Regions from separate parts of the Streptomyces sp. NBC_00386 genome, predicted to be linked through region 1. Evidence: riboswitches for the same ligand, from Rfam matches in the RefSeq annotation. Region 1 holds a riboswitch; each other region holds the start of a gene.
The links. Region 1 has a riboswitch for cobalamin ahead of OG780_RS14900 (ribonucleoside-diphosphate reductase subunit alpha). Riboswitches for the same ligand answer to the same signal wherever they lie in the genome.
Positions count from the first base shown of each region.

Region 2: another riboswitch for cobalamin. It lies ahead of OG780_RS42010 ((2Fe-2S) ferredoxin domain-containing protein); the one in region 1 lies ahead of OG780_RS14900 (ribonucleoside-diphosphate reductase subunit alpha).
Region 3: another riboswitch for cobalamin. It lies ahead of OG780_RS31555 (cobalamin biosynthesis protein); the one in region 1 lies ahead of OG780_RS14900 (ribonucleoside-diphosphate reductase subunit alpha).
Region 4: another riboswitch for cobalamin. It lies ahead of OG780_RS28930 (prenyltransferase/squalene oxidase repeat-containing protein); the one in region 1 lies ahead of OG780_RS14900 (ribonucleoside-diphosphate reductase subunit alpha).

Region 1 covers NZ_CP107950.1:3,428,647-3,433,397, forward strand. Annotated here, with positions in the region: gene OG780_RS14885 (DUF3311 domain-containing protein) at 215-478, shown strand; gene mctP (monocarboxylate uptake permease MctP) at 475-2,085, shown strand; gene OG780_RS14895 (GNAT family N-acetyltransferase) at 2,208-2,729, shown strand; cobalamin riboswitch at 2,782-2,930, shown strand; gene OG780_RS14900 (ribonucleoside-diphosphate reductase subunit alpha) at 3,067-4,751, shown strand, end outside.
Region 2 covers NZ_CP107950.1:9,600,411-9,605,161, reverse strand. Annotated here, with positions in the region: gene OG780_RS42025 (hypothetical protein) at 123-887, shown strand; gene OG780_RS42020 (ArsR/SmtB family transcription factor) at 1,247-2,041, shown strand; gene OG780_RS42015 (hypothetical protein) at 2,075-2,230, opposite strand; gene OG780_RS42010 ((2Fe-2S) ferredoxin domain-containing protein) at 2,227-2,694, opposite strand; cobalamin riboswitch at 2,748-2,938, opposite strand; partial or broken gene OG780_RS42005 (short-chain fatty acyl-CoA regulator family protein) at 2,922-3,125, opposite strand; gene OG780_RS42000 (hypothetical protein) at 3,832-4,751, shown strand, end outside.
Region 3 covers NZ_CP107950.1:7,194,981-7,199,731, forward strand. Annotated here, with positions in the region: gene OG780_RS31550 (cobyric acid synthase) at 1-1,399, opposite strand, end outside; gene OG780_RS31555 (cobalamin biosynthesis protein) at 1,396-2,367, opposite strand; cobalamin riboswitch at 2,475-2,615, opposite strand; gene OG780_RS31560 (hypothetical protein) at 2,775-2,993, opposite strand; gene OG780_RS31565 (inorganic phosphate transporter) at 3,014-4,255, opposite strand; gene OG780_RS31570 (class II aldolase/adducin family protein) at 4,749-4,751, shown strand, end outside.
Region 4 covers NZ_CP107950.1:6,591,885-6,596,635, forward strand. Annotated here, with positions in the region: gene OG780_RS28920 (energy-coupling factor transporter transmembrane component T) at 1-521, opposite strand, end outside; gene OG780_RS28925 (SCO2322 family protein) at 531-1,187, opposite strand; gene OG780_RS28930 (prenyltransferase/squalene oxidase repeat-containing protein) at 1,184-2,422, opposite strand; cobalamin riboswitch at 2,515-2,660, opposite strand; gene OG780_RS28935 (phosphotransferase) at 2,733-3,395, shown strand; gene OG780_RS28940 (MBL fold metallo-hydrolase) at 3,541-4,620, opposite strand.

The DNA.
Region 1 (4,751 bases):
CCGTACCCGCGCGTTGCGCCGCCCGGCCCGGCGGGCCCGGACGGACCGTCAGGCGCCGTACCGGCCCCAGGGGTTCCGCGCCCGCCGAAGGCGCCGTGCGCTCCGACACGAACCCTCCACACCCGCCGTCCGAGCAGGGGTTCCCTAGAGCGGAACCATCCCCTAGATTGCCTGCGCGTTGCCCAGGTGATCGATGAGGGGACGGAGCCGCCCTATGTCAGACCTGCCCGAAGTGAAACCACCAGTGGTGACACCGGTACGTGTGGTGATCGCCCTCTGTCTGCTCGCGCCCTTCGGGGCGATGCTGTGGGTCGGCTCCTACACGAAGACCGACCCGGCGTTCATCGGCATCCCGTTCTTCTACTGGTACCAACTGCTGTGGGTACCCCTTTCCACGCTGCTGACGGTGGTCGCGTACCAGCTCTGGCGACGTGACCAGCGGGCCCGCACCTCGGCGAAGGAAGGTGCGGAGGCATGAAGGACGGTGTGAACGGCGTCGCCCTCGGTGTCTTCGTCTTCTTCTTCCTGGCCGTCACGGTCCTGGGCTTCCTGGCCGCGCGCTGGCGCAGAGCCGCCGACGAGCACACCCTCGACGAGTGGGGCCTGGGCGGACGGTCCTTCGGCACCTGGGTGACCTGGTTCCTGCTCGGCGGCGACCTCTACACGGCGTACACCTTCGTCGCGGTGCCCGCGGCGATCTACGCGGCGGGCGCGGCCGGCTTCTTCGCCGTGCCGTACACGATCCTGGTCTATCCGCTGATCTTCACCTTCCTGCCCCGCCTGTGGTCGGTCTCCCACCGGCACGGCTATGTCACGACCTCGGACTTCGTGCGCGGCCGCTTCGGCTCCAAGGGCCTGTCCCTCGCCGTGGCCGTCACCGGCATCCTGGCCACCATGCCGTACATCGCGCTCCAGCTCGTCGGCATCCAGGCCGTCCTGGACGTGATGGGCGTGGGCGGCGGCGACAGTGCCAACTGGTTCGTCAAGGACCTGCCGCTCCTCATCGCCTTCGGCGTGCTGGCCGCGTACACCTACTCCTCGGGCCTGCGGGCCCCCGCTCTGATCGCGTTCGTGAAGGACGCCCTGATCTACATCGTGATCGCGGTGGCCGTCATCTACATCCCGATCAAGCTGGGCGGCTTCGACGAGATCTTCAAGGCGGCGAGCGACAAGTACACGGCCGCGGGCGCCGGGGGGCTCGTCCCCGCCGAGGCGGGCCAGTGGACGTACGCCACCCTCGCGCTCGGCTCGGCGCTGGCGCTGTTCATGTATCCGCACTCGGTCACGGCCACACTGTCCGGCCGCAGCCGGGAGGTGATCCGCCGCAACACGACGATCCTGCCGCTGTACTCGCTGATGCTGGGCCTGCTCGCCCTGCTCGGGTTCATGGCGATCGCGGCCGGCGTCAAGGTCACCAACGGCCAGCTCGCCATCCCCCAGCTCTTCGAGAACATGTTCCCCGACTGGTTCGCCGGCGTCGCCTTCGCCGCCATCGGGATCGGCGCGCTCGTCCCGGCGGCCATCATGTCGATCGCGGCCGCGAATCTCTTCACCCGCAACATCTACAAGGACTTCATCAACCCGGACGCGACCCCGCGGCAGGAGACCAAGGTCTCCAAGCTGGTCTCGCTGCTGGTGAAGGTGGGCGCGCTGGTCTTCGTCCTGACCATGGACAAGACCGTCGCGATCAACTTCCAGCTGCTGGGCGGCATCTGGATCCTGCAGACCTTCCCCTCCCTGGTCGGCGGGCTGTTCACCCGCTGGTTCCACCGCTGGGCGCTGCTGGGCGGCTGGGCGGTCGGCATGCTCTACGGCACGATCGCCGCCTACGGAGTGGCCTCCCCGACCCAGAAGCACTTCGGCGGCAGCTCGAAGGAGATCCCCGGGATCGGGGAGATCGGCTACATCGGCCTGACGGCGTTCGTCCTGAACGTGGCCGTGGCCGTCGTCCTCACCTTCGCCCTCAGGGCGCTCAAGGCCCCGGAGGGCGTGGACGAGACCTCGCCCGGGGACTACACGGCCGACGCGGGCGACGCGGGCGTCGAGACGGAACTCCCGCCGGCCACGGCGGACGCGAGCCACTAGGAGAGCCGGAGACCTGTCCTGGCCGCGGGGTCACGGGGCAGGTCCGGGCGACGGCCGGGAACGACGGGCCGCCGGTGAAAACCGGCGGCCCGTCGCCGTGCCGGTCGGGCACACTCACCCGCATGGACATCGTCATCCGGCCCGCGCGGCCAGAGGAGTACCCCACGGTGGCCGAGATCACGGCCGAGGCCTGTCTCGGCGACGGACTGCTCGACTTCGGGGAGAGCGACCCGTACCTCGGAAAGCTGCGAGGCGTCGCGGAGCGCGCGGCCGTCTCCGAAGTGCTGGTCGCCGTGGACGGGGAGCGGGTGCTCGGCAGTGTGACCTTCGTGACGGACGGCAGCCCCATGGCCGACTTCGCGCGCGCCGGGGAGGCCGAGATCCGGATGCTCGCGGTCGCACGGGAGGCACGCGGCCGGGGTGCCGGTGAAGCCCTCGTGCGCGCCTGTGTCGGGCGGGCACGGGCTCTGGAGGGCGGCTGTACGCGCGTGGTGCTGTCCACCCAGGGCAGCCTGCACAGCGCCCACCGCGTCTACGAGCGCGTGGGCTTCACCCGTACGCCCGACCGCGACCGGAACCCGCTTCCGGAGCTCGACGACATCCGGCTGCTCACTTACGAGTTGACGCTCCGACACACTCCGTAGCGCTCTTCGGCACCAAGCGGACACAAGATGTGGGGGCAGTCCCGAAGCCCGGCACAAGATGTATGCTCATGGTCGCTGTCGCCGCAGGGGAATCCGGTGCGAATCCGGAACTGTCCCGCAACGGTGTACTTGTGCGTGTTCGCGTGTGTGCGGGCCCGCTCTCGTGTCAGTCCGAGGACCTGCCGACAGCGCGCCCCGGCCGTCCGGCCCGGGTGCCGACGACGTCCGGGCCTCGCGGAATGGGCTGGTGGACGCGCGGTGCGCTGCTGCCCTGAAGCGCTCCCGTGTGCCCCGCTCCTGCCCGCAAGGCCCCGTGCCGAGCGAGGGAGATCCCCACGTGACCATCGCGCCAGCCGATCCGGCTTCAGTGACCGCGCAGCAGGCCCGGGTGAAGACCGACGGTCCCGGAACCGCGCTGCTGCGGACCCTGACCGATCTCACCGCCGACCTCCCCGACGCCGACCCCGGCCGGGTCGCCGCCGCGGCGCTGCGCGGCCGGTCCGCCCGCGCCGACGAGGCCGAGCTGCGCGAACTGGCCACCGAGGCGGCCGCGGGTCTCATCTCCGAGGATCCCGTCTACTCCCGGCTGGCCGCCCGTCTGCTGGCGATCACCATCACCGAGGAGGCCGCCTCCCAGGGCGTCACGACCTTCTCCGAGTCGGTCGTCGTCGGCCACCGCGAGGGCCTGATCGCCGACCGCACGGCCGCGTTCGTCCGGCTGCACACGGCCCGCCTCGACGCGCTCATCGACTCCGAGGGCGACGACCGCTTCGGCTACTTCGGGCTGCGCACGCTGCACAGCCGCTATCTGCTCCGGCACCCGATCACCCGCAAGGTCGTCGAGACGCCCCAGCACTTCATGCTCCGGGTGGCCTCCGGCCTCGCCGAGGACGACACCGCCCGCTCGGTGGACGAAGTCGCCGCGCTCTACCGGCTCATGAGCCGCCTGGACTATCTCCCCTCCTCCCCCACGCTCTTCAACTCCGGTACGCGGCACCCGCAGATGTCGTCCTGCTACCTCCTCGACTCCCCGCTGGACGAGCTGGACTCCATCTACGACCGCTACCACCAGGTGGCGCGCCTGTCGAAGCACGCGGGCGGCATCGGCCTCTCGTACTCCCGTATCCGTTCGCGCGGTTCGCTGATCCGCGGCACCAACGGGCACTCCAACGGCATCGTCCCGTTCCTCAAGACGCTCGACGCCTCGGTCGCCGCGGTGAACCAGGGCGGCCGGCGCAAGGGCGCGGCCGCGGTGTACCTGGAGACCTGGCACTCCGACATCGAGGAGTTCCTGGAGCTGCGCGACAACACCGGTGAGGACGCCCGGCGTACGCACAACCTGAACCTCGCGCACTGGATCCCGGACGAGTTCATGCGCCGGGTGAACGAGGACGGCGTCTGGTCGCTGTTCTCCCCCGCCGACGTGCCGGAGCTGGTCGACCTGTGGGGTGACGAGTTCGACGCCGCGTACCGCAAGGCCGAGGAGGCGGGCCTCGCCAGGAAGACCATCCCGGCCCGCGACCTGTACGGCCGGATGATGCGCACCCTCGCGCAGACCGGCAACGGCTGGATGACCTTCAAGGACGCCGCCAACCGCACGGCCAACCAGACGGCGGAGCCGGGTCACACCGTTCACTCCTCGAACCTGTGCACCGAGATCCTGGAGGTGACGGACGACGGGGAGACGGCGGTCTGCAACCTGGGCTCGGTCAACCTGGGCGCGTTCGTGGTCGGTGACGACATCGACTGGGAACGGCTCGACGAGACCGTGCGCACCGCGGTCACCTTCCTCGACCGTGTCGTGGACATCAACTTCTACCCGACCGAGCAGGCGGGCCGCTCCAACGCCAAGTGGCGTCCGGTGGGCCTCGGCGCGATGGGTCTCCAGGACGTCTTCTTCAAGCTGCGGCTGCCCTTCGACTCGCCCGAGGCCCGCGCGCTGTCCACCCGGATCGCCGAGCGCATCATGCTCGCCTCCTACGAGGCGTCCGCGGACCTCGCCGAGCGCAACGGGCCGCTCCC
Region 2 (4,751 bases), 6.2 Mb from region 1:
GCCTTTTGCGAGGTCACGCGCGGCGTCGGCAGTCCGGCCGACGCCTTGGCGACGGGGTTCGCCCTGCCCGATGCCGTCTGAACCAGCGGACAGGTGAGTGATCCCCCTTCTACGCTGGCGGCATGACGGGATATCCAGGCTTCGGTGTGCTCCTGGCAAGGCTGCTGGATCACAGGAAGCTGGACATCGGCACCCTGGCACGGCAATCCGGAGTCCCCGAACCCGAGCTCCAAAGGGTCTTCGCCGGCATCGCGCCGAGCCCAGCCCTGCTCCGACAGCTCGGACCCGCACTCGGTCTCCATGCCGCAGACGTATTCGTGATCGCGGGGGCGACGGTTCCGGACGACCTTGCTCCCCTGGACGCAGAGGCCAGCAGGTGGGTTCCGCAGGTCGTGAGACGTGCCGTAGAGCTCCCATCGGAGAAGAAGAGCGAGTTGCGCCACCTCGTCCGGTCGTTGCCGCAGCGGAAGGTCGTGCAGTCACCGGCGTTCCCGCGGGTCGATGTCCCGCCCCCTGGGCCGCCCGGGGCCCTGCTCGTCCGGATGCTCAGATACCGGAACCTGCATTGGATGGGCATGGCCAGGGTCTTCCACTCCCTGACCGGCCGGTACTGGTCCGCGTCCACGTACGGAATGGTGGGCGCCGGCCGCAAGGAGCTGACCCCCGACCTCGTGGCCGATTTCGGGACCGTGCTGGGCATTCCCGCCGGCGCCCTGGGCGCCCTGACCGGCGGCCCGTCTTCCGAGGAGCCCCACACACAGGAGCCGGCGGCGGTCGGCGTGGCCGAGTTGATCTGGGATCTGCGGCGCCTGACCGCTGACCAGGTGCGACACACAGGCAAAGCGGCCGCATCCATGTGGTCACCTCGACCAGATCCCCAACGCTGACTATGTGTTGAGGACCAAGCCAGTGCCCGCCAGGCAGCCGTCGATCACCTCCGGCCGGTACCGCAGCATCCTCAGTCGCGCTTCACCGCGCTTCACCGCGCGGGTGATCGGGCCAGGTCGGCGGCGCCGAGACATCGATGTCGCGTTCCTCCAGGGACCAGATGTCCTGATGCCCTCCCGCGTGCTTCGTCCATACGTATCCAGGCGAACTCGCTCGGCCTCGGCACCGCCGAACGGTGGCCCCGCGACCCTCGTCCGGCTGCGGGGCCGGCCTTGACATGCAGCCTATTGGCTGCCTAAATTAAAGGCAGCTGGAAGGCTGCATATCGACAGGCGGTGGCCTGGGTACGGGGACGGGCATGGACGAGGTGTTCAAGGCACTGGCCGATCCGACGCGGCGCGCACTGCTCGACTCGCTCAACGCACACAACGGGCAGACCCTGCGCGAGTTGTGTACAGGACTCGACATGGCCCGGCAGTCCGTCAGCAAGCACCTCGCGGTACTGGAGGAGGCCGGGCTCGTCACCACCGTGCGGCGGGGCCGGGAGAAGCTGCACTACCTCAACGCAGCGCCCGTGCACGAGATCGCTCACCGGTGGATCAGCCGCTACGACCGGACCAGGGTCCAAGCCCTGGCGGACCTGAAACTCGCCCTGGAGGAGACCGCGATGGACGCGCCGACCTTCGTCTACACCACCTACATCCGCACCACCCCGCAAAAACTCTGGCAGGCGTTGACCGAGCCCGCCTTCACCCGCCGCTACTGGTCCACGGAGTTCGCCACGGACTGGTCCGTCGGCTCACCGATGACCTGGGACAACCACGGCGTGCAGATCAGCGACCCGAAGCAGGTCGTGCTGGAGGCCGAGCCCTACAGCCGGCTCTCCTACACCTGGCACGCCATCACCCCGGAGCTGGCCAAGCGCTTCGACTGGGACGAGGAGTTGCTCGCCAAGCTGTCCGGCGAGGCCCGCTCGAAGGTCACCTTCACGATCGAGGAGACCGCCGCGCAGGTCGTGAAGCTCACCGTCGTACACGACGGATTCGAGCCCGGATCGAGCCTGGCCGAGATGGTCAGCCAGGGCTGGCCGAACGTGGTGGCAAGCATGAAGTCGCTCCTGGAGACCGGCGAACCACTCCCGGACGATGCGTGACCGGATGCGTGGCCCGACGCGTGGCTTTCCCTGTCAGGGATCGACGACATCACGAGTTGTCACATCATGGTGCATCGCCGCAACAATTCGGATCGTCATCAGTTCACCGACCCGCGCAATGACACTGCCGCCCCAGCATCGACGACGAACCAGAGAACGGGCGTCAACCAGGCCGTCTTTCGCGCTCATCGCGCCCTCCGGGGCGGGGTGAAGACGTAGAGGTCGAGGATGTCGGGGCAGGGGGCGACGCCGGGGCCACCGGCTTTCACCCAGGCGGCGATGTCGTCCGTGGCATCGGGGTCGTTGACGAGGCCGAGCCAGACCGGGCGGGCGCCCGCGGCACGTGCGGCGGCGGAGGGCTGGACGACGATCACGTTGGCGTGTTCGCACACGCCGAGGCAGGCCGCGATGCGCACCGGTGCGCTCTCGGCCAGGCGTGCCGTCTGCTGGGCGTGATCCACTCCGGTGACTTTCGGGCTTCCGCAGCAGCAGTCCCGGCAGACGACGACGCGGCACGGCGCCCGGTAGCCCGCGGCGGCGGACTTCGTCGCGTCCTCGGTGTCGTTCTTCGGGCCGCCGCAGACGGTGACCGGCACGGCGGTGACCGGCGGGACGGGTTTGGCGTGACGGGCGGGGGTGGGGAGCACGGGCAGACCTCGGGGTCAGGGCTCGTACGCGGAGCCTGGACTGTGGATGTCCTCCGCGCCGGGGCGCGGAGGTGCCAGCAGGTCTTCGGACTCGGGTTCGTCCGGACGGGGCGCCTTCCCGGTCTCCCAGTGGCTCGCGTGCCCCGCCCGTTCCCCTCACCGCTGCGCGTCAGTTCCGGATTCGCACCGGATTCCCTGGCCTCGGATGAGGCTCAACTGGCCTGATGAGGCTATCAAGTCCGTCGTACCGTCAGTTCGTGCGATCGGTCACGGGGTACGGGGTACGGGACGAACGTGCTGGTGTTCTGGTCGATCCGCAGGGACCGGCCGAGGGGCGGTACGGCGCGCTGGGGGCGGTCGAGGCGTTCGCAGACCCGGCAACCCGGGCCGATGGCGGTGGCGGCGGCATTGGTGAGGTCGATGCCGTCGGAGTGGACACGAGCATTTCCCGTACACGATGCTGCCGCCTTTGCATCTGACAGTCTCTCCGGTGAGGTTGGAGGAAGCGCCGCTGTCACCACGCCGCCCAACGGGTGTTTGTGAAGCGTCAGTAGGATCACGTCGTGCCTTCCCCGACAGTCCGCCGCTACCGCTACCTGCTGTCCACCCTGCTGGTCGTGGCACTGGTCGCATTCGGCTACTACGCTCTGCAGCCTGTCCGAGAAGCTTGTGCGCTCAACTCCGGCCCCTACGGCTCCATCTTCACCCCAGACAACGTCCACGCATCAGGCGATGGTCATTGCGGTGAAGTGCACAGGCGCTTTCAGGCCTGGCTCGGGCGATAGGTGTACCGACCGTTCGACGTCGGCGACTTCAGGTTTCCGCTGGTCAGGAGCTGCCTGACAGTCGCTGAAGGGCCGGTTGGCGGGCCCCTGGTCAGTGGTGCCGTGGCTGTTGCCAGTGCCCGTTCACCCGATCCGAGGGGTACGACGGACCTCGTCGGCCGGACCGCGTCGTACATCCTGTCGGCCGCCCTCGCGGTCATCATGGTGCGGCGGTCTCCGCGGGAAGGGCGGGGTTCGCGTCATCCGATGAACTCGGACGAGGCACCACGGGGTCACCCCTGGGGCCAGAGTCTCTGGCAGCGCTCGTACTCTTCGTTCACTCACATCAATCAAACACAGCGAAGAGACGACAGAATCGATGATCGGCAGCTTTGTGGCCCTCGTGGTGGCCCCCTTGGCCATGGCCGGGCTGGCTCGATGGGCGGCGGCAAGGAGGCGCCACGGCCTGGCAGCGGGCCGGGCCGTTCACTTCCGCTGCCGACTCGACGGCCGCAAGGGCCGACTGCTGGCCGACCCGCGCCTCGACGGACCCGTCTTCCTCGACCGCTCCGGCAGTGCCACTGCCCTGCCGCGCGGCGGCGAGGCCCTGGACGCGACGGTCACCACCATGGGTCAGGCCGCCTTCGAGAAGGTCGGCCTGCGCTACCGGACGCCCGACGGCCAGGTGTTGCGGCTGGGCCTGGGCACACACGACGCGCGGACGATCGGCGCCTGGCTGAGCGAACAGGCCCACCCGACCCTCGCACCCGCCCGCCGGCCGCTGTTGCCGACCGCGCCGCTATGGGCGGTGCTGGCGCTCGTGGCGTCGCTGTTCGTGGGCTTGGCAGCAGCGGACTTCGCCCTGCTCGGGAAACACGCCTCCGCCGAGGTCGTCCGTCTGAACCGGGCCGAGGACGGCTGCATCGTCAGCTGGGACGACGGTTTGCAACATACGACTGTGGACTGCGACACGGCAGACGTCGACCCCGGCGATCACGTCCCGATCATCGCGCTGCCCTGGCCCTTCCTGGGTGAGGCCATCGATACACGGACCTCGTTGACAGTGGTCGCCGTCCTTGGTGGCGGCCCCGGTCTGCTCGGCCTTGGCGGTGCACTGGTCATCAGCCCGTTGGCCTGCGCCCGGCGCGTCCGTAGGGCGCGCCAAGCCCGACCCGTGATCAACCCAAAGGCGGCCGCGAGCGACAAGGAGGACGAGGAGAGCGAGGACACGTGGCCCGCTCTCGAGGACGACCTGAACTACGCGAGCCTCGCCGCCGCGGCCCGGCACGGCGATCGCCA
Region 3 (4,751 bases), 3.8 Mb from region 1:
GCCGGAAACCGTCCGACTCAAGTGATCCGTGCCAGTGCGTGCCCCAGACGGCGCCGACCCGGCACCCGTCCAGGCTGTGTCCCTGGTCATCGGAGAAGAACGCCTCGCCGCCGGTGACTTCGGCGACGCCGTGATGGATCTCGTACCCCTCGACATGTTCGCCGAGGGCCTCGCCGACCGGCCGCGTCAGCGTCTTCTCCCGCGCGAACCGCACGCGTACGGGCAGGAGTCCGAGCCCGTCGACATGACCGGCGCGCGACTCGACCTCGTCCTCGATGTGCTGTCCGAGGATCTGGTAGCCACCGCAGATGCCGAGCACGGGACGCCCTTCGGCGGCCCGGCGCGCGATCGCCTCCGCGAGACCGCGCTCGCGCAGCCACGCGAGTGCCTTCACCGTGCCCCGGGTCCCGGGCACGATGACGAGATCCGCGTCGGCCAGCTCCTCGGCCCGGTCCACGAACCGCACGACGACACCCGGTTCGGCGGCCAGCGCGTCCACGTCGGTGAAGTTGGACATCAGCGGGACCGCGCAGACGGCGACCCGCAGGATGTCCTCGCCGACGGGGGAGGAGACGGCCGACTCGCGGACGGCCCCGCGCAGCGAGACGCGCAGGCCGTCCTCCTCGTCGATGCCGAGTCCGTGCCGGAAGGGCAGGACGCCGTAGGAGCGCCGCCCGGTCAGGCCGTGCAGCATGTCGAGACCGGGCTCCAGCAGACTGACGTCGCCCCGGAACTTGTTGACGAGGAACCCGGCGACGAGCGCCTGGTCCTCGGGCGACAGCAGCGCGACCGTCCCGAAGAACGAGGCGAACACCCCGCCCCGGTCGATGTCGCCGACGACGAGCACGGGAAGCCCCGCGTTCCGCGCCACCTCCATGTTGACGATGTCGGTGCGCCGCAGATTGATCTCGGCCGGGCTGCCGGCTCCCTCACAGATCACCGCGTCATACGTGCCCCGCAACTGAGCCAGACAGTCGAGGACGGTCGCCAGGAGTGCTTCCTGGCGTCCCCCGCGCAGCCTGTCCCCGGCGGACGCGGCGGACGCTTCGGCCGACGGCGGCCGCTCCGAGGGTCCGGCCGTTCCGAAGAACCCGCGCGCGCTCATCTCGCCCACCGGTCTGCCCATCAGGACGACCTGACTGGTGCGGTCGCCGCCCGGCTTGAGGAGCACGGGATTCATCAGCGCGGTCGGCTCCACGCGGGCGGCCTGCGCCTGCATGGCCTGCGCCCGCCCGATCTCGGCGCCCTCGCGCGTCACGAACGAGTTCAGTGACATGTTCTGCGCCTTGAAGGGCGCGACCTTGACGCCCTGGCGCGCCAGCCACCGGCAGATCCCGGCGGTCACGACACTCTTGCCGGCGTCCGAGGTGGTTCCGGCGATCAGCAGCCCGCCGCTCATGCGGTGCGTCCCTTCCTGGTGGCCGGAACCCGTCCGGTTCCGGTGAGCAGAATCCGGCCGGCGGCGCTCACGCCGAGCGCGAGCCAGCCGACGCGCCGGGAGAGCCGTACGGCCCGTTCGATGTCGTGGACGTGGACGGCGCGCCCCGCGCCGTTGAGCACGGGCCGGTGCTCGACGCGTCCGCCGTACGAGAGGGTGCCGCCGAGCCGCACACCGAGCGCGCCCGCGAACGAGGCCTCCACGGGCCCGGCGTTGGGGCTCGGATGCTTGCGGGCATCCGCGCGCCAGGCGCGTACGGCACCGCGCGGGTCGGATCCGGCCACGGCCGCGAGGACGGCGGTCAGCCGGGCTCCGGGCCAGCCGGCGACGTCGTCGAGCCGGGCGGAGGCCCAGCCGTAGCGCCGGTGGCGGGGGGACTTGTGTCCGACCATCGCGTCGAGCGTGTTCACGGCGCGGAAGGCGACAAGTCCCGGCACACCGCCGACGGCGCCCCAGACCAAGGCGCCCACGACGGCGTCGGAGGTGTTCTCGGCGACGGACTCGACGACGGCGCGCGCGACGCCGTCGGCGTCCAGCGCCTGCGGATCGCGTCCGCACAGGTGCGGCAGCCGCTCCCGGGCCGCGTCGAGATCACCGGCCGCGAGCGCGCCGCCGACCGCCCGCGCCTCGCGGCCGAGGGAGGTTCCCCCGACGACGGCCCAGGTGGCGGCGGCGGTCAGGGCGACGGAGGCGGTACGTGAGCCGCGTACGCAATGGCTCGCGAGCGCGGCGAGTCCGGTGGCACCGCCGACGCAGACGGCGGTGTGCAGGGCGCCCCACCCGCGGTGGTCCCGCCACAGTGTCCGCTCCACGACCGCGGCGGCCCGCCCGAACGCGGCGACCGGATGCCCTCGGCGGGGATCGCCGAGCAGCAGGTCGCCGAGGAGGCCGGCGGCGGCGCCGTACGCGAAGACGCGATCGGCACGCACGGGGTCAGCCGGCCGTGGGGTGGAGCGGAACCCTCGTACTCAGCGAAACGGGCAACGGGCAGCCGCGCATGGCGATATGTCCTCACTCAGGGTGTCCACGCCCTGGTTCGACGAGACCGGCGGTGAGAGTTCCTGGCTCCCGGGGAGTTTCTTCCCCGATGACAGTGGCGGGACCGCGCCGGATTCGCACCGGCTTCCTCTCATGCCGCCGTACTTGGCTCCGGCAGTCCACCACGGGGTGAGAACGGCCGTCAACTGGCTGTTGACCTGCGGAGGGACAGTGTGCGCAGGCCCACATACGCGTGGGGGCGGGACGGCATACGCGTGGGGTGCGGGACGGTGATCCGTCCCGCACCCCACGCGCGGTACCGCTCGGCGCAGCCCGGTTCCGGGCGGCGCCTGCCGGGCTACTTGGTGATGATCAGGGAGATGCCGTACGCCACCGCCGCGGCGCAGGCCGCGAAGCAGACGTACGCGCCGGTGGCCGCCGCGACCGCGGATCCGCCCTGGGCGGACTCCTTCTTGGAGAGGCCGGCTACGCCGAGGGTGAAGAGGGCGACGAGGGCCACGGTCACTCCGAGGCTGACCCCGAAGACGGACCCGAGGGCTGACCAGTCGATGCTCATGCTGTTTCTTCCTTCGGTTCTCAGGCCACTCGGGACGGCGCCGACGGGTTCGCCGCGGGCTCGGCCGGAGCCGGGATGGTGGCCGTGAGGCCTTCGGCCACGGTGCCGGCCGGGGGCGGGGTGACGGCGGCGATGGCCGTGGTCACCACACCGGCGGGCTCCTCGGTGTCGTTCACGTTGTTGTGGTCGATCACCTCGCGGCGCGAGCGGCGCCAGATCGCGAAGCTCGAACCGACCAGGAACACGGCGACCAGCGTGGTGCCCCAGGCGCCGAAACCGGTCACCCATTCGGCGAGCGCGCCGACCAGGGCGGCGGCGGGCAGCGTGAGGATCCAGGCGACGACCATCCGCTTGGCGGTGGACCAGCGGACCACACCGCCCTTGCGGCCGAGGCCCGCGCCCATCACGGAGCCGGAGACCGAGTGCGTGGTGGAGAGGGAGAAACCGATGTGCGAGGAGGCCAGGATGACCGTCGCCGCGCTGGTCTGGGCGGCGAAGCCCTGCTGCGGCTGGAGGTCGGTCAGGCCCTTGCCCATCGTGCGGATGATGCGCCAGCCGCCCAGGTAGGTGCCGAGCGCGATGGCCAGACCGGCGGAGAGGATGACCCAGACCGGCGGGTCGGAGTCGGGAGCGACGGCGCCACCGGCGACCAGGGCCAGGGTGATGATGCCCATCGTCTTCTGCGCGTCGTTGGTGCCGTGGGCCAGCGAGACCAGGCCCGCGGAGGCTATCTGGCCGGCGCGGTAGCCCTTCTTGGTGGCCTTGGTGTCGGCGTTGCCACTGAGCTTGTACGACAGCCGGGTGGCGAACATCGCGGCCAGACCGGCGACGATCGGGGCAGCGACGGCGGGCAGGAGCACCTTGCCGACCAGGACGTCCCCGTGCACGGCGCCGGTACCGGCGGAGGCGATGGTGGCGCCGACCAGGCCGCCCATGAGGGCGTGCGAGGAGCTGGACGGGAGTCCGACGAGCCACGTCACCAGGTTCCAGAGGATCGCGCCGACGAGGGCGGCGAAGATCACTTCTGGCTGGATGCCGGATTCATCGACGAGGCCTTTGGAGATCGTGTTGGCGACCTCCACCGAGAGGAAGGCGCCGACAAGGTTGAGGGCGGCGGACATGGCCACCGCGACCTTGGGCTTGAGTGCGCCGGTCGAGATGGTGGTGGCCATCGCGTTGGCGGTGTCGTGGAAACCGTTCGTGAAATCGAACACGAGAGCGGTGACGATCACGATTCCGAGGAGGAGCGTGATGTGTTCCATTTACCCAGGCTTCTGTTGGACGTCAGTGGCAGGGGGACCGTAGGCAACCTGGGTGAACGGAAGATGAACTGAGTCGGACTTGACGGTGTCCTGAACAGTGGATCGTCATTCCGCTTACGTCGATGGGCGGCTCGCCAGGTTCGAACGGATGCGGAATTCCGTACTCCGCTTGGGGTCGGAGCTCGTGGTGGACCGTCCCGGTCGGGGCGGGTTTGAGCGGTGAGATCCCCGTCACCCGCAGGCTGTAGCCGTGGTCACAGCGCCCGGAAGCCCGAAAGGGTCACTCTGTGGATGGAGTCCGAGTCCAGTCGGGCCGTAGCGGCCCGGCCACGGGGTGTGATCCGCGGCAAATGCCCGACCGGGGCAGCGTGGGCGCTCCCTCGGTGTGATGTGATGCAAATCACATACAACCGTGTGCTGTTGGCGGCCCGCGGTCGCCCCGAAGCCCGCTCGCGCGGGGTGCGTGGAAAGCGGTGCCTGGCAGGATCGCGTCATG
Region 4 (4,751 bases), 3.2 Mb from region 1:
CCGGGGATCGGGGAGCCGAGGAAGACGGCGAAGGCCAGGCGGATGACGAGGACGGCCGCCGCCAGTTTCACGAACGCGGTGTAGGAGCGGGCCCAGGGGGCGTCGGTGCGGTGAGTGGCCACCACGAACCCCGCCACCGCCATGAGCAGCGCGAGCAGAAGCGGATTCGTGGTGCGGGAGGCCGCCGTACCGAGCCCCAGCGCCCAGATCCACCAGGCCCCGGGGTGCAGGGCGTCGGCCCGGTTCGCGACGGAGACGGTACGCGTACCGCTCGTGCCGCTCGTACGGCTGCGGGGGAGGGAGAAGGGGAGAGCGCGGGGGCGGGAGTTCGGCGACGGCCCCACCGGGTCGGTGCTCGGCGGGGCCGTCGTCTCATCCGCGTTCGCGTCCGGGTCCGGGTCCGGGGCCGGGCGCCTGGGGGCCGACACCCGGGGTTTCCGGTCCCGTTCGGGCAGGGCGGAGCCCCATCGCGCCGTGGGGCGGTCGCCCGTGGAGGCGGTGGGGCGGTCGGACTCGGTCATGACCTGCGCCTAGCCCCTGCGCCGACGGGCCTGCCAGACGGCCGCCGCACCCAGCACGGCCACCGCGGCCGCTCCCGCGAGCAGGCCCACCGAAGGGCCCTGCCGGGTCGGTGCTGAGGTGTGCGGGCGGGCGGACGCGGTCGGTCCGCCGGCCGCGACCGGGTCGCCGCAGCCCGTCCGCGGATAGCCCGTGATGGCGCACAGCAGGGCGTTGGTGTCGTAGCGCAGGGGGCCCGCGACCGCGGCCAGGGCCTCCGCGGTGCTCGCGTCGGGGGAGACCTGGGCGCAGGCGGTGCGCGCGGACGGCGGCTGCTCACCGGACGGCGCGTCGGCGGCCGTACCCGGGTCGATGACCAGGGCCACCCGCTTCTTGCCGTGCCGGGCGGGCGTCTTGGCGCATATCGCGGCGAACTCCCGCTCCCCGCGCGGCTGTACGGCGTGCTGGGAGTCCTCGCTCACCGCGAAGCGGAAGCCCTGGACGTCGCCGTCGGACGGCCGCGCGGTCGACGGACCCTGGGTGGCGTAGGTCCACTTCCCGCCGGTCAGGTCCCAGAAGGACCAGTAGCGGTAGCCGACGGCTCCGGCCTGCCCCGCGCCGCCGAGGACGAGGAGCAGGAGAGCCAGCGCCAGGGCCAGAAGGGGCGCGGTCGTCCGACGGGCGGTCACAGCTGGCGCTTCTTGTTGCGGCCGCTGATCAGGAAGCCGATGCCGATGCCCGCGACCAGGCCGACGCCGACGATCCACCAGACGCCGAGCCCGTTGCCGTCGTCCTTCTTCTCGTCGTTCTTCTTCTCGCTCGGGCTCGCCGAGGCGCCCGCCGCGGCCGGCGCCGGGCCGGTGGCGTTGAGCTGGGCCACGAGGTCCTTGCCGCCGAAGTCGCGCGGGTCGGTGCCGGAGGTGTGCGCGGCGAAGATCAGCTGCGCGTACGCGGCGGGGCCGGACTTGGCCGCCCAGTCCGCGGAGTTCTTCTCCAGCCAGGCGAGCGGCTTCTGCGCGGTCTTCGTCGCACCGATGGCCGACAGGGCCACGACCGCGTCCGCCGTGTTGCCGTAGTCGGGCTGGTCCGCGGCGCCGGGGAGCGCGGACTTCAGGTACGAGGTCTTCGCCAGCGCCTTGGCGAGATAGCCGGCGCCGTTCCCCGCCGCGGTCGCCATGTCGGGAGTGTCGAGGACGTGGCAACCCGTGAGGTCGAACGCGTAGCCGGTCGCCGCCGCGAAGCCCTGGCCCATGCCGGCCGTCACGCCCGCCGCGGTCGCGTCCGCGTTCGCCGCCAGCTTGCCCTTCTTGTCGGGCTGGTAGGCGAAGGCGCCGCCGCCCTCGCCCTCGCAGGGCATCGACAGCTTCAGCAGGGCGTCGTAGGGGGACTTGCCGTCCTTGGAGACGCTCGCGGGCTTCTTGCCGACCGCCTTCAGCGCGCCGATGACGACGGACGTCGAGTTGGTGTCGCTGGGTCCGCCGGCCATGTAGCCCCAGCCGCCGTCCTTGTTCTGCGCGGACTTCAGCCAGGTGACGGCCTTGCCGGTGGCGTCGTCGTGCCCGCCGAGTGCGGCGAGGGCCTGGACGGCGGCCGCGGTGCTGTTGGTGTCGACCTGCGTCTTCGCGTCGCACGCGGCGGTCGCGTCGGCGCGGTACGCGGCGAAGGCACCGTTCGCGCACTGCTGGCCGGTCAGCCAGTCCACGGCCTTCTCGGCGGGCCGCACACCGACGGTGTGCTGCGCGAGCAGCGCGAGCGACTGGCGCCACACGCCGTCGTAGGTCGGGTCGCCGGAGCCGAACAGGCCCGAGGGCAGCGCCACCGAGGGCGACGGCGACGGGGAGGAGTCGGCGGAGGCGGCCGGTGCGACGACCGCCCCGATGACGGCGGTGGCGGCCAGTACCGCTGCGGTGCGGCGAACAAACATGACTCTCCCTGCGGGGAGCCGGGCAGCACCGGGCACGCTGGGGTATCCGGGCGGCTCCGGCTCCGTATCCCTCGACGATGCCGGCCGTCGGCGGGCTGCCGAGGGCGCGAGCCGGTCACGTCCCGTGCGAGGCGATCCGGCTCACCACCGAAGTGGATCACGGTTGCGGGTCAGCGCCGGATTCGCACCGGCTTCTCCTCGTAAGGGTGTGATGACGACGCGCACACTCTACCGGCCGCCCGGATTCCGCCGGGTGTTGCCTGGGGCACGGGCCCGGAGTGACCTGGGCGACATCCGCTAGGTTCGGGTCATGCGAACGGGGAGACTGCTCGGCTCGGGGCGTTCGGCGGACGTCTACGAGATCGACGAGGCGTGGGTGCTGCGGCGGGACCGCGAGGGCTGGGGCGACGCGACGGCCGAGGCGGCCGTGATGCAGCACGTGCGCTCGCACGGTTATCCGGTGCCGGGGGTGCGGGCCGCGACCGGCGGGGACCTGGTGATGGAGCGGCTGTCCGGGCCGACCATGCTGGAGGCCTTCGGCCAGGGCCTGCTCTCCGCCCAGGAAGCGGGCCTCACCCTGGCCAGGCTGCTGCGCAAGCTGCACGTCGTGCCCGCGCGGCTCTCCGCCGACCCCGCCGTCCGTGTGCTGCACCTGGATCTGCACCCCGACAACGTGATGCTCACCCCGGACGGGCCGAAGGTCATCGACTGGTCCAACGCGGAGGAGGGGGCACCCGGTCTCGACTGGGCCATGTCCGCCGTGATCCTCGCCCAGGTCGCCGTCGGCGGCGAGGCGATCGGGGGCGTGGCCGAGGAGACGCTGGAGGCGCTGCTCGACGGGAACGAGGACCAGGTGACCGAGGCGGGACTCGTGGAAGCGGGGTCGCGCAGGGCGGCCAACCCGACGATGAGCACGCGTGAGGTCGGACTCCTGGGCGAGGCGGACGCGTTGATACGGGAGCTGCTGGGCTGAGCGATCGGCTGAGCGCGGGAGCTGTCGGGCTGAGTGATCGGCCGGGGCGGGTGACGCCGGGCCGGGTGATCGGAGTGCGTGGGCTCGGGCGGGCTGGGTGATAGGCCGGGTGTGGGCTCGGCCGGGCTGGGTCGGTGGGGCCGTGTCACACCGCCGTGTAGGTCACCGGGTCGCTGCCCGTCACCGCTTCCGCCCGGCCCAGTTTCACCAGTCGGCGGATGTGGGCCTCGGCCTCGGAGACCGCGATGTTCCGTGATCCGTAGGGGATGTCGGCCCAGGGGCGGTTCCACTCCATGCGTTCGGCGAGCTGCCAGGGCGTGAGCGGTACGGAGAGCAGCGTGAGCAGGCCGGTCAGCCGCTCCTCGTGGTGCGCGAGCAACTCCGCGACCCGGGACGGGGCGTCGGTGAACACGTGCTGGTGGGCGGGGAGGACCTCGGCGGGGGCGAGACGGCCGACGCGCTCCAGGGAGTCGAGGTAGTCGCCGAGCGGGTCGGCGATCTCCCCGAGGCCCTCGATCCCGGTCGCGTAGGGAGGGCGCCCGTGGGTGTCCGGGTCCTCGTAGAGACCGATGTGCGGGGTGATCCTCGGCAGCAGGTGGTCGCCGGAGAACAGACGTCCGTTGCCGGGCAGCCGGTCAGGGTGGGCCTCCTCCAGGTGGAGGCAGACGTGCCCGGGTGTGTGGCCGGGGGTCCAGACGGCACGCAGCCGGCGGCCGGGCAGGGGCAGGAGTTCGCCGGGGACGATCTCACGGTCGGGCAGCGCGGGGGAGAAGCCGGGCAGGGTGCTGGGGCGGCGGAGCGAGCGGGGTGCCTCGCGGAGCGGGGCGACATGCTCCTCCGGGGCTCCGGAGGCCTCCAGTTTGGCGGCCATGTAGGCGAACCAGCCCTCGGGCCGGGTCTCCCGGGTGCGCCGGACGATCGCCGCGTCGGCGGCGTGCATCGCGATCCAGGCACCGGACGCCTCCCGGACCCGGCCCGACAGACCGTGGTGGTCGGGGTGGTGGTGGGTGATGACCACGCCGTGGATCTCCGCGACCGAGGTCCCGCAGCCGGTGATCCCCTCGACGAGGGTGTCCCAGGAGGCCGGGTCGTCCCAGCCGGTGTCGACGAGCACGGGCCCCGCGTCGGTGTCGACCAGGTACACCAACGTGTGGCCGAGGGGGTTGTCCGGGATGGGGACGCTGATGGACCGTACGCCCCCGCCGTGATCGGTCACCTGCGTCATGCGCTTCCACCCATCGCCGATTCCCGCCACTATAACTAGAACGGGTTCCAATGGGAGCCCAAGTCGACTGTTCCGTCCGGGCGGACGGCGGTGTCCGTGCCGTGGACTCATGTGGCGGGAACTGGTATCAG